DNA from 3 places in the Alteromonas pelagimontana genome. Region 1 is predicted to be linked to each of the others. Evidence: predicted binding sites of a transcription regulator. Region 1 holds the regulator's gene; each other region holds the start of a gene.
What was found. Region 1 encodes FliA, which starts transcription of late flagellar genes. Its sites were predicted from a motif close to CTAAAGNTNNNNNNNNNNNNGCCGATA; they were not measured.
Positions count from the first base shown of each region.

Region 2: a site for FliA is predicted at 1,433-1,459, ahead of pomA (flagellar motor protein PomA). Genes of this name have one in related genera too.
Region 3: a site for FliA is predicted at 1,773-1,799, ahead of CA267_RS03435 (flagellar protein MotY). Genes of this name have one in related genera too.

Region 1 is NZ_CP052766.1:3,276,819-3,280,101, forward strand. Features, by position in the region: gene flhF (flagellar biosynthesis protein FlhF) at 1-449, shown strand, start outside; gene CA267_RS14420 (MinD/ParA family protein) at 446-1,312, shown strand; gene CA267_RS14425 (RNA polymerase sigma factor FliA) at 1,309-2,037, shown strand; gene cheY (chemotaxis response regulator CheY) at 2,086-2,469, shown strand; gene CA267_RS14435 (protein phosphatase CheZ) at 2,505-3,266, shown strand; gene CA267_RS14440 (chemotaxis protein CheA) at 3,279-3,283, shown strand, end outside.
Region 2 is NZ_CP052766.1:3,591,441-3,594,723, reverse strand. Features, by position in the region: gene CA267_RS15850 (flagellar motor protein MotB) at 1-557, opposite strand, end outside; gene pomA (flagellar motor protein PomA) at 565-1,323, opposite strand; gene xseB (exodeoxyribonuclease VII small subunit) at 1,628-1,870, shown strand; gene CA267_RS15835 (farnesyl diphosphate synthase) at 1,952-2,842, shown strand; gene dxs (1-deoxy-D-xylulose-5-phosphate synthase) at 2,881-3,283, shown strand, end outside.
Region 3 is NZ_CP052766.1:730,643-733,925, reverse strand. Features, by position in the region: gene CA267_RS03445 (peroxiredoxin) at 185-790, shown strand; gene rnt (ribonuclease T) at 914-1,597, opposite strand; gene CA267_RS03435 (flagellar protein MotY) at 1,840-2,703, shown strand; gene glpQ (glycerophosphodiester phosphodiesterase) at 2,714-3,283, opposite strand, start outside.

The sequences.
Region 1 (3,283 bases):
AAGAACTAGCTGAACAGCTTTTTCAGTTGCGTCATAAACGCCTGATCCTGGTTGATACGGCAGGGTTCAGCCAACGTGATAGCCGTTTGATTAAACAGCTGAATCAGTTTAATCATGGTCAAATGCAACCGGTACGTAAATACCTGGTTGCGCAAGCAAATACCCAATATCCCGCATTACAGCGTATTATCGGTGCTTACGATGCTGTGAAGTTAGACGGTTGTATTTTTACCAAACTTGATGAATGCTACAGTTTAGGAGAAATTTTGAGTGTTGCAGTAGAGTACCAATTACCCGTAAGTTACGTGACTGACGGCCAACAAGTACCGGAAGATATTAAGGTTGCTGATGCAAAATCTCTCGTATCTGCTGCGGCAAAGCTTTATAAAAAGTACGGTTTGAATCATACTAAAGACAATCACGTTGTCAATTCAGCACGAGCAGTATGATCGAAGATCAAGCGAGTAGCTTAAGAAAGATGAATCAATCACGATTAATCAAAGTTATTGCCGTCACCGGTGGTAAAGGTGGCGTCGGTAAAACCAACATTACGCTGAACACAGCTATTTCCATGGCCAAGCAAGGTAAAAGGGTCATGGTATTAGATGCTGATTTAGGGTTGGCGAATGTTGACGTTATGTTGGGTCTGCGGGTCGAGAAAAACCTGTCTCATGTACTGTCTGGTGAATGTACCCTGGATGAGGTGCTTGTTACCGGGCCCCACGGCATAAAAATTGCGCCAGCAACATCTGGCACCCAGTCTATGGCTGAGTTGTCGCCCACGGAACATGCCGGACTTATTCGCGCATTCAGCGAATTACGTTCGCCGATTGATGTTCTGATAGTCGATACCGCCGCCGGCATATCTGATATGGTGCTCAGTTTTTCAAAAGCGTCGCAGGATATTATGGTGGTTGTCTGCGACGAGCCAACGTCTTTAACCGATGCCTATGCGCTTATTAAAATTTTGAATCGTGAGCACGGCGTGTTTCGATTTAAAATCGTGGCGAATATGGTGCGGGATATTCGTGAAGGGCAGGAGCTTTTCAGTAAGCTTTCAAAAGTTACCGGCAGGTTCCTTGATGTAGCGCTGGAACTGGTGGCGACGGTTCCTTTCGATGAAAATATTCGCCGCGCTGTACGTAAGCAAACTGCTATTGTGGATGCCTTTCCCGGTTCTCCCGCTGCGGTGGCGATTTCTCAGCTAGCGACAAAAGCAATCAGCTGGCCTGTTCCCAGTCAGCCGGGTGGGCATCTGGAATTTTTCATTGAACAATTAGTGACTAGAAAAACCGCAGGAACTCTACGGTGAACAGTAAAGCAGCCGCCTACCGCCAGCAAAATGATAAATCGCAGCTTGTTGAGCAACATGCGCTGCTGGTGAAGCGTATTGCTCACCACCTGCTAGCGCGCTTACCTGCCAGTGTGCTTGTGGATGATCTCATTCAGGCGGGCATGATTGGCTTGTTGGAAGCGGCGAAAAACTTTGACGGCTCCAAAGGCGCAAGCTTTGAAACCTTTGCTGGCATTCGTATTCGCGGCGCAATGCTGGACGAAATACGCCGAGGCGATTGGACGCCCCGCTCAGTGCACAAAAACAGTCGTGCAATTACTCAGGCGATTACGCAGGTGGAAAGAGAAACCGGCAGAGATGCCCGGGACGCCGATATCGCCGCGAAGCTAAACGTAAATTTGGCTGATTATCATCAAATGCTCAATGAGGTGAACGCCGGTAAACTCGTTGGGATAGAAGATCTTGGTGTTTCTGAAGATGTCATTACGACAGAGCAGACGAAGGGAAGCGATTCGCCCTTAGAAGATTTAATGCAAGGAGCTTTTCAAAAAGCCCTCGCTCATGCTATTACTACACTACCGGAACGAGAAGCGATTGTGCTTTCCTTGTACTATGATGAAGAACTTAACCTGCGAGAGATAGGTGAAGTTCTAGACGTCAGCGAGTCAAGAGTTAGCCAGATACACAGCCAGGCCATGCTAAAACTCAAATCACGAATGCAGTCATGGCATGCTGATGAATAGCGCATACTAATATTTATAACAATTAATTATTCCTCACTGGAGGCCATTTTGGACAAAAATATGAAAATTCTCGTGGTAGACGACTTTTCTACTATGAGACGTATCATAAAAAACCTGCTCAAAGATCTGGGGTTTTCCAATATCCAGGAAGCGGACGATGGCAGTACTGCCTTACCCATGCTACAGCAAGGTGACTTTGATTTTGTTGTCACAGACTGGAATATGCCGGGTATGCAGGGCATCGATTTGCTGCGGGCGATTCGCAAAGATGACAGATTAAAACACCTGCCCGTGCTGATGGTTACTGCCGAAGCGAAAAAAGAACAGATCGTGGCGGCAGCGCAGGCGGGAGTGAACGGGTACGTGGTTAAGCCCTTTACCGCCGCTACTCTCAAGGAAAAGCTAGAAAAAATCTTCGAACGTTTAGGTTAATCCAGACGCTCTCAAGCAATTAAGAGGAAAACTGGATGTCGGCAAGTTCTCACGTCCCTATTACGCTCGAAGAAGCCAAACAGCTCGTAGTCTATTTGGAGCAGGGCGATAACGCCTCTGCAAACGCGATTCTAGAAGCCGCGTCAACTAAAGAATCTATCGAACTTTTTGCTGAAGTTGGCAAACTTACCCGCCAATTACATGACGCATTAAATAACTTTCAACTGGACGAACGCATTGTTGGTTTGGCAAATAACGATATTCCCGACGCACAGACACGTCTAACTTATGTCATTGAAGAGACGGAAAAAGCGGCCAACACCACAATGGACGCTGTTGAAGCGAGTATGCCGATAGCTGAAACGCTAACGCACCGCATCGATACGCTTATGCCAGAGTGGAAAAAGCTGATGAATCGGCAGATCGAACTGGGTGAATTCAAGACTCTGTGCACTGACATTGATGAATTGCTTTCGGATGCATCAACGGAATCAAACAAACTTACCGGTTTGCTTACGGAGGTGCTTATGGCGCAGGGTTATCAGGACTTGACTGGCCAGGTCATCAGACGGGTTATTGAACTGGTGAAAGAAGTTGAAGACAGTTTGGTCAATATGCTTACGATGTTCGGCGAACCTGAAATTGCAGCGATGAATAAACAAACGCAGAAGCCTAAAAAAGCCGTGAAGGTGAATAAGGTGGAGGCTGAAGGCCCAATAATCGATGCCGATAAACGTGATGATGTAGTTAAAGGCCAGGATGATGTGGATGACCTCCTGTCGAGCTTAGGTTTTTAGGGGAGCGGGCGCATGGC
Region 2 (3,283 bases), 310 kb from region 1:
TTTTCGCGGATCCGAATTGTAAGTTGTTGACCCAGAGACTCCATTTCAATCGATCCATCTAACAGTTCCTTCTGAAGTTGTTGAGCCACTTTTTTCATCATTTCACTTACTTGCTCCTGGTCCGCACTTTCCTGTGCCGAGGAACTCTGTTCAGTCGCAGTTTGTTGAGCTTGTCCTCCTCGTTCTTCCCCATGCTGCTTTTGACGCCCACCCGCAGATTCTTCATCGCCAGCCTGAAACTCCAGTGTGGGCTGTGTCATTTCAATCGTCTGCTGCTGAATAGTTTCGATAGGCGAAGGATCGGGACGCCCTGGCCGAAATTCCATAGCAATAACACTGGTCCCTTTCGGTATATCTTTAACTTCTATCTTGTTTTGCACACCAAAAGCAAATTTCATGGAGCCGGCAATTTGTTTGAACTTGAGGACATCCATTTCTGAAAATGAAAGTAACAATACAAAAAAGCACATTAACAGCGACATAAGATCGGCAAATGTTGCCATCCACGCAGGCAGACCTGGTGGCGGACACTTAGGACACTCTTCTTGATGAGCCATGGGACCGTTATTCCTCTTCTACGCCGCGCTTACCCGCCGCGAGATAGTTTTTAAGTATTCCTTCGATAACGCGAGGATTCTGCCCATCGGCAATTCCTACAATTCCGTCTAGCACAAGCTTTTGATTTAGCTTTTCTTCTTCCATTCGATTGGCCAGCTTGGAGGCAATTGGCAAACAGACCACGTTAGCTAAAAAAGCACCATACAGGGTAGTTAACAACGCCACTGCCATTGCCGGTCCAATGGCTTTTGGGTCGTCCATATTAGATAGCATTGCCACCAATCCCACCAAGGTGCCGATCATGCCCATCGCTGGCGCGACGTCGGCCATCCCCTTAAAGATAGAAGCCCCGAAAGCGTGACGCTCTGTGGTCATGGAAATATCTTTTGCCAGCGTTTCCCGCACAACCTCTATGTCATGACCGTCCACCAACATATCCACTCCTTTTTGCATAAAGGGATTTTCAATTTCAGCTTCTTCCAACGCTAAAAATCCTCCTTTGCGAGCAGCATCTGCCATTTCCACAATTTTCTCGATCAGCTGTTCTGGCGGATCGATTTTAAACATAAAGGCTTTTCCGGCAATTTTGCCAGCACCGAAAAACTGCCCCAGCGTGAACTGCGACAACACGACGAACGTAGAGCCACCGAAAACAATCAGTACCGAGGGAACGTCGAAAAACATGCCGAGATCCCCGCCGAGAATCATGGCCATGATAATAAAGCCTATCCCACCCAACATGCCAATGACGGTTGCTAAATCCACGTGTCAATCCTCAATATACAAAAACAAATCGGAAGATCTGATAAAGGTCTTATCATAATGCCTTTTATATTAGCTGCTTAGAGCAACAACAAACTTCTGCCCGTTATTCTATCGGCATTGGTGAAGAATTCTATAACCTATTTAGTTCATTACCACCTTATAGATGCAGTATTTCCGTATCCTTTTGTATTCGCACGTCTTCCCATTAACACCGGACAAACCATTTGCGGACAAACCATTTGACCCGGCGCAAGGCCTCGGTTAATGTGCGCCTATTGAAACCAACCAGGCATTGTCAGTAACCGTGACTGAAAAAACCACTGCACCTGCTTTTGAAGATAGCCTCACCGAACTGGAAGCCATCGTTTCAGAGATGGAATCTGGTGACTTGCCGCTAAACGTGGCGTTGGAAAAATTTGAACGCGGTATTAAACTATCCCGACTCAGCCAGCAAGCTCTTGAACAAGCTGAACAAAAAGTTAAAATTTTGCTGAATGAACAAGACGAAAATAAACTTCGAGATTTTAATAGTACGGCTGAAGAATAAGTTTTTTGTCTAACCGTTTCTCACTTTCCTTGACACGCAAAGGCTAAGCGCGACAAACGCTTCCCTTACAGGTTTAATTTTATGATTTTCGATGCTCTTCGTCAGCAGGTGAAAAACCAGACAGATGAGAGTCTTCTGCATCTCATCTCTATACTGCCAGATCATGCTCCGCAGTTGAAAGCCGCAATGCAACATGCGTTATTAGTAGGCGGCAAACGGATGCGCCCTTTGCTGGTTAATTTGGTAGGTAATACGCTGGACGTACCTACATCAGACCAGCTTACCATCAGTATGGCCATTGAGTGTGTTCATGCCTATTCACTGGTACATGATGATCTGCCAGCGATGGATGATGATGAGCTGCGGCGCGGTCAGCCTACGTGTCATATTGCTTTCAATGAGGCCACGGCAATTCTTGCTGGAGATGCATTGCAAACATTGGCGTTTACCATATTAGCTGATCATCCCATGTCTGAATTTGGTCACGCACAACGCGCGAGGCTGGTATCGCTGCTGGCAAAAGCGGCGGGGTATCTGGGAATGTGCGGCGGTCAGGCAATTGATCTGGACAGCACAGGCAAAAACGTGTCGTTGTCACGGCTAACTGAGCTTCATCAACTGAAGACCGGTGCATTGTTGTGTTCTTGTGTGGAAATGATCACATTGGTGAGTCCAGAAGTGAGCATCAAAGACAGAGCGCAATTTATAGAATTCGCTCGCTTAATTGGTCTTGCCTTTCAAATTCAGGATGACATTCTGGATGTTGAAGGTGATGCCGGGCAACTGGGTAAATCGACTGGATCAGATATTGCCCAAGGAAAGATGACTTTTCCGGCCTTGCTTGGAATGGACAATGCCAAGAAGGAATTAGCGCAACTTCACGAACGGGCGCTTCAAGCGCTCGACAGTTTGCCCTACAATACAGAATATTTAGTAGCGTTTACCGACTTGATGGTTAAGCGGAATTACTAACGCTGATATGTTACTTAAAAACATAAGAACAACGAATAATGAGTTTAGATTTAACGCACTACCCCACGCTGGCGCTGGCACAAACACCTGAGAGCTTGAGAAAGCTGCCGCAAGAACAACTTAAGGCCCTTGCTGATGAGCTTCGTCAGTACCTATTGACATGTGTAAGCCAAAGTAGCGGTCATTTTGCTTCGGGTTTGGGCACGGTGGAGCTAACGGTGGCGCTGCATTATGTCTACAACACCCCCTTTGACCGTTTGCTATGGGATGTAGGCCATCAGGCTTATCCGCATAAAATTCTCACCGGCAGAGCAGGCAGAATGTCTACTATTCGTCAAAAAGACGGCCTTCATCCATTTCCATGGCCAGCGGAAAGTGAGTACGATACCTTTGCCGTTGGACATTCTTCTACTACTATCAGCGCTGGATTAGGCATGGCCG
Region 3 (3,283 bases), 1.8 Mb from region 1:
CATTTATTGTTTATTCAATATTCAATAATTTCGCCCGGGAGAAGTCGGAGCAATATAGTCGCTTTATCCGGTTGTTATTTTCCGATGTGTACCAATAATAATCTCCGGCTAATAAGGCTAAGATAAAAGGCAGTTCGCCCACGAGCTGCTGAATAATAAATATTCATAAAACTAGGAGCGAATCATGAGTGTATTAGTAGGACGTCCAGCCCCGGATTTTACTGCAGCGGCTGTATTAGGAAGCGGTGAAATTGTTGATACTTTCACCTTGAGCGATACTATTAAGGGAAAGAAAGCCGTCATTTTCTTTTATCCGTTAGATTTTACGTTTGTTTGCCCATCTGAATTGATTGCTTTTGACAAACGTTATGAAGAGTTTAAGAAGCGCGGCGTGGAAGTTATCGGTGTATCCATTGATTCCCAGTTTTCTCATAATGCATGGAGAAACACGCCAGTCAATCAAGGAGGCATTGGCCCTGTCAAGTATACTCTGGTAGCTGATACCAAGCATGAGATTTGTCAGGCTTATGATGTTGAGCATCCAGAAGCTGGCGTGGCGTTTCGTGGTTCTTTCCTGATTGACGCGGATGGCCTGGTGCGCCATCAGGTAGTAAACGATTTACCTCTTGGCCGTAATATTGATGAAATGTTACGTATGGTTGATGCGCTTAGTTTCCATGAAGAGCATGGTGAAGTATGTCCTGCCGGCTGGACCGAAGGAAAAGCGGGTATGTCAGCTAGCCCTGAAGGTGTAGCAAAATACTTGTCAGAAGAAGCGGATTCTCTCTAATCCCTCTTTTAGTAAAAAGCCGCTTAATAAAGCGGCTTTTTTCATTTACGGACTACTCTCACTGCGATTAGAAGGTTTGTTTACTATAAAAAGAAACAGCTACAATCGCTAACTTCCTACCTCTTACTCGCGAGAAGTTTTCGCTTCCTGCGAATCGCTTGTATCACTGCTATCGCCCCCTGTTGACAAGGGCCAACCCCCCAGCGCTTTATACCGATTTACAATATAGCAATAGAGTTCAGCAGTGCGATTAGCATCATATAACGCACTGTGAGCCTCCTTTTGATCAAACTCGATACCGGCAGCGCGGCAAGCTTTTACCAGCACCGTTTGGCCTACTGCCAATCCGGCTAAGGTAGTGGTATCAAAGGAGACAAAAGGATGGAAAGGTGTACGCTTGATATCGCTCCTGGCAAGAGCCGCGTTTACAAAACTCAGATCAAAATTGGCGTTATGGGCAACGATCACTGATCGCTGGCAGTCAGCCGCCTTTTGCGCTTTACGTACGGTTTTACACAAGGCTTTCATCGCCTCTGCTTCATTAATGGCGCCACGTAGCAGGCAGTGTGGATTGATACCATTGAACTCTAATGCTGCAGCTTCCAGGTTTGCGCCTTCAAAAGGTTCTATGTGAGCGTGATAAGTTTGCGCCGGGACCAAATCGCCATTTTCGTCCATTTTCAAAGTCACTGCCGCTATCTCTAATAGTGCATCAGTGGCAGCATTAAATCCGGCCGTTTCGACATCAATGACGACAGGAAAATAGCCCCTGAAGCGTGTAGCGAGTGCAGCGTTATTATCTGACATAGAAAAGGTTTACCACCATTGCAACTTGTGCACTGCGTAAAAAGCATACTGCTGTTCGCACAGTGCTGATATAATAGCCGTGGATTATCTCAGTAATGCGACGAGGTATCCACCCTGAAGCTGAGCTACATTTAATGATAGTGATCACATCATCTTATTTATAGACATTTCTGTGCTAAACTTTTTCTGCATACGGGCGATATCTACAACGAGAAGCTTTTAAATCCTGGTGAATGTGAACAATGTTGCGCTTGTTATTACTTAGTCTGTTAGCGGTGGCTACCGTGAGTCACGCCGCTATGCGGCAATATGCAGCTGCAGTTGATGCTTCTGACTGGAAGATGGTTGAAGCGTCGCGCTTACAATGTACGCTTAGTCACACCTTGCCCGGTTATGGTGATGCATTATTTACGAGTATGGCATCAAAACAGCTTAATATGGAATTTGAGCTGGATATGAAGTTGCTGCCTAAGAAATTTGATGTTGCCGCTGTGTATTCCGTACCTCCTTCCTGGATGCCAGGCGTTGCCCCTAAACCTATTGCTGATATGACAATACGTAAGCAATATAATGGCGATCTTCCTGAAGATGCAGCTTGGACCATGTTAAGCGAACTGGAAAAGGGTTTCTGGCCAACCATTTATTATCAGGACTGGTATAACCGCTATGATAAGGTTGCGGTGTCATTAAACGCGAGCAATTTTACTCCCCGCTATCGTGAATTTATCTCTTGCGTTTCCAACTTACTGCCGTTCAGTTTCGACGATATTGCTTACACCGTGTTGTCGTACGAAAAAAACAGTACAGAACTTACCGCTTACGCACAAAAGCAACTCGAAATGATTGGTGAGTATCTTAAAGAAGATAGCGACCTTGAATTAGTACTGCTGGATGGCTATACGGATAGCTATGGCGGCAGATGGACCAATGAGCAGTTATCGATTCGTCGCGCAAGCCAGGTAAAAGACTATTTTACAGCTTTAGGCGTGCCCGCCGAACGCATTGAAGTGACGGGGCATGGAGAAAAGCGCCATATTTCGCCGAACTCCAACAGCGATGCGCGAGCGCTTAACCGGCGGGTTGTGGTTCATTTATCTAAATCCTGATGCGTAACAATTACTTGTTCTGCATCAGGAATTGTTTTATCGGCGGAACCTGGTCGGTAAAAACGCCGTCTACTTTAAGTTGCTCAATAAGAAGACTTAGTACCTGCTCTTCGCTCAATCCCGCGGGAAGGGCATCCACCCGGAATGTGTAGGGGTGAATGAGCAAACCCTGTTTTTGCGCTGTTGCCAGCCAGGGCTGGACCACTATCTTAGCTTTTTTTAATGCTTGAGCATCCAGCAACTGGCCTAACCATGGGCCTACACCGTCAGCTACTGTCGCTAGCTCGGACAAGCCGTCATCAGACATTAACCAATCATTGTCGGTGACAGATTCGCCCCAGCTGTTTTCGCCTAAAAGTTGTATCAGTTTTCCTTTAAATCCTAGCTCGTTCCGTAGCCGCTTCACTTCTGCAAAATCAAAACACTGCAAGTACAGGTTGGCGTCTTTTCCCGCAAGATTAGTTGCTTTTAGTGTATCGAGCAGGATTGCCGAAATGTCCACTCCCTGTTGCCGATGCCATTGGGGTGATTTAATCTCAACATAGAAACCAATATCTTGGTCGCTAATGCGGTTAAGCTG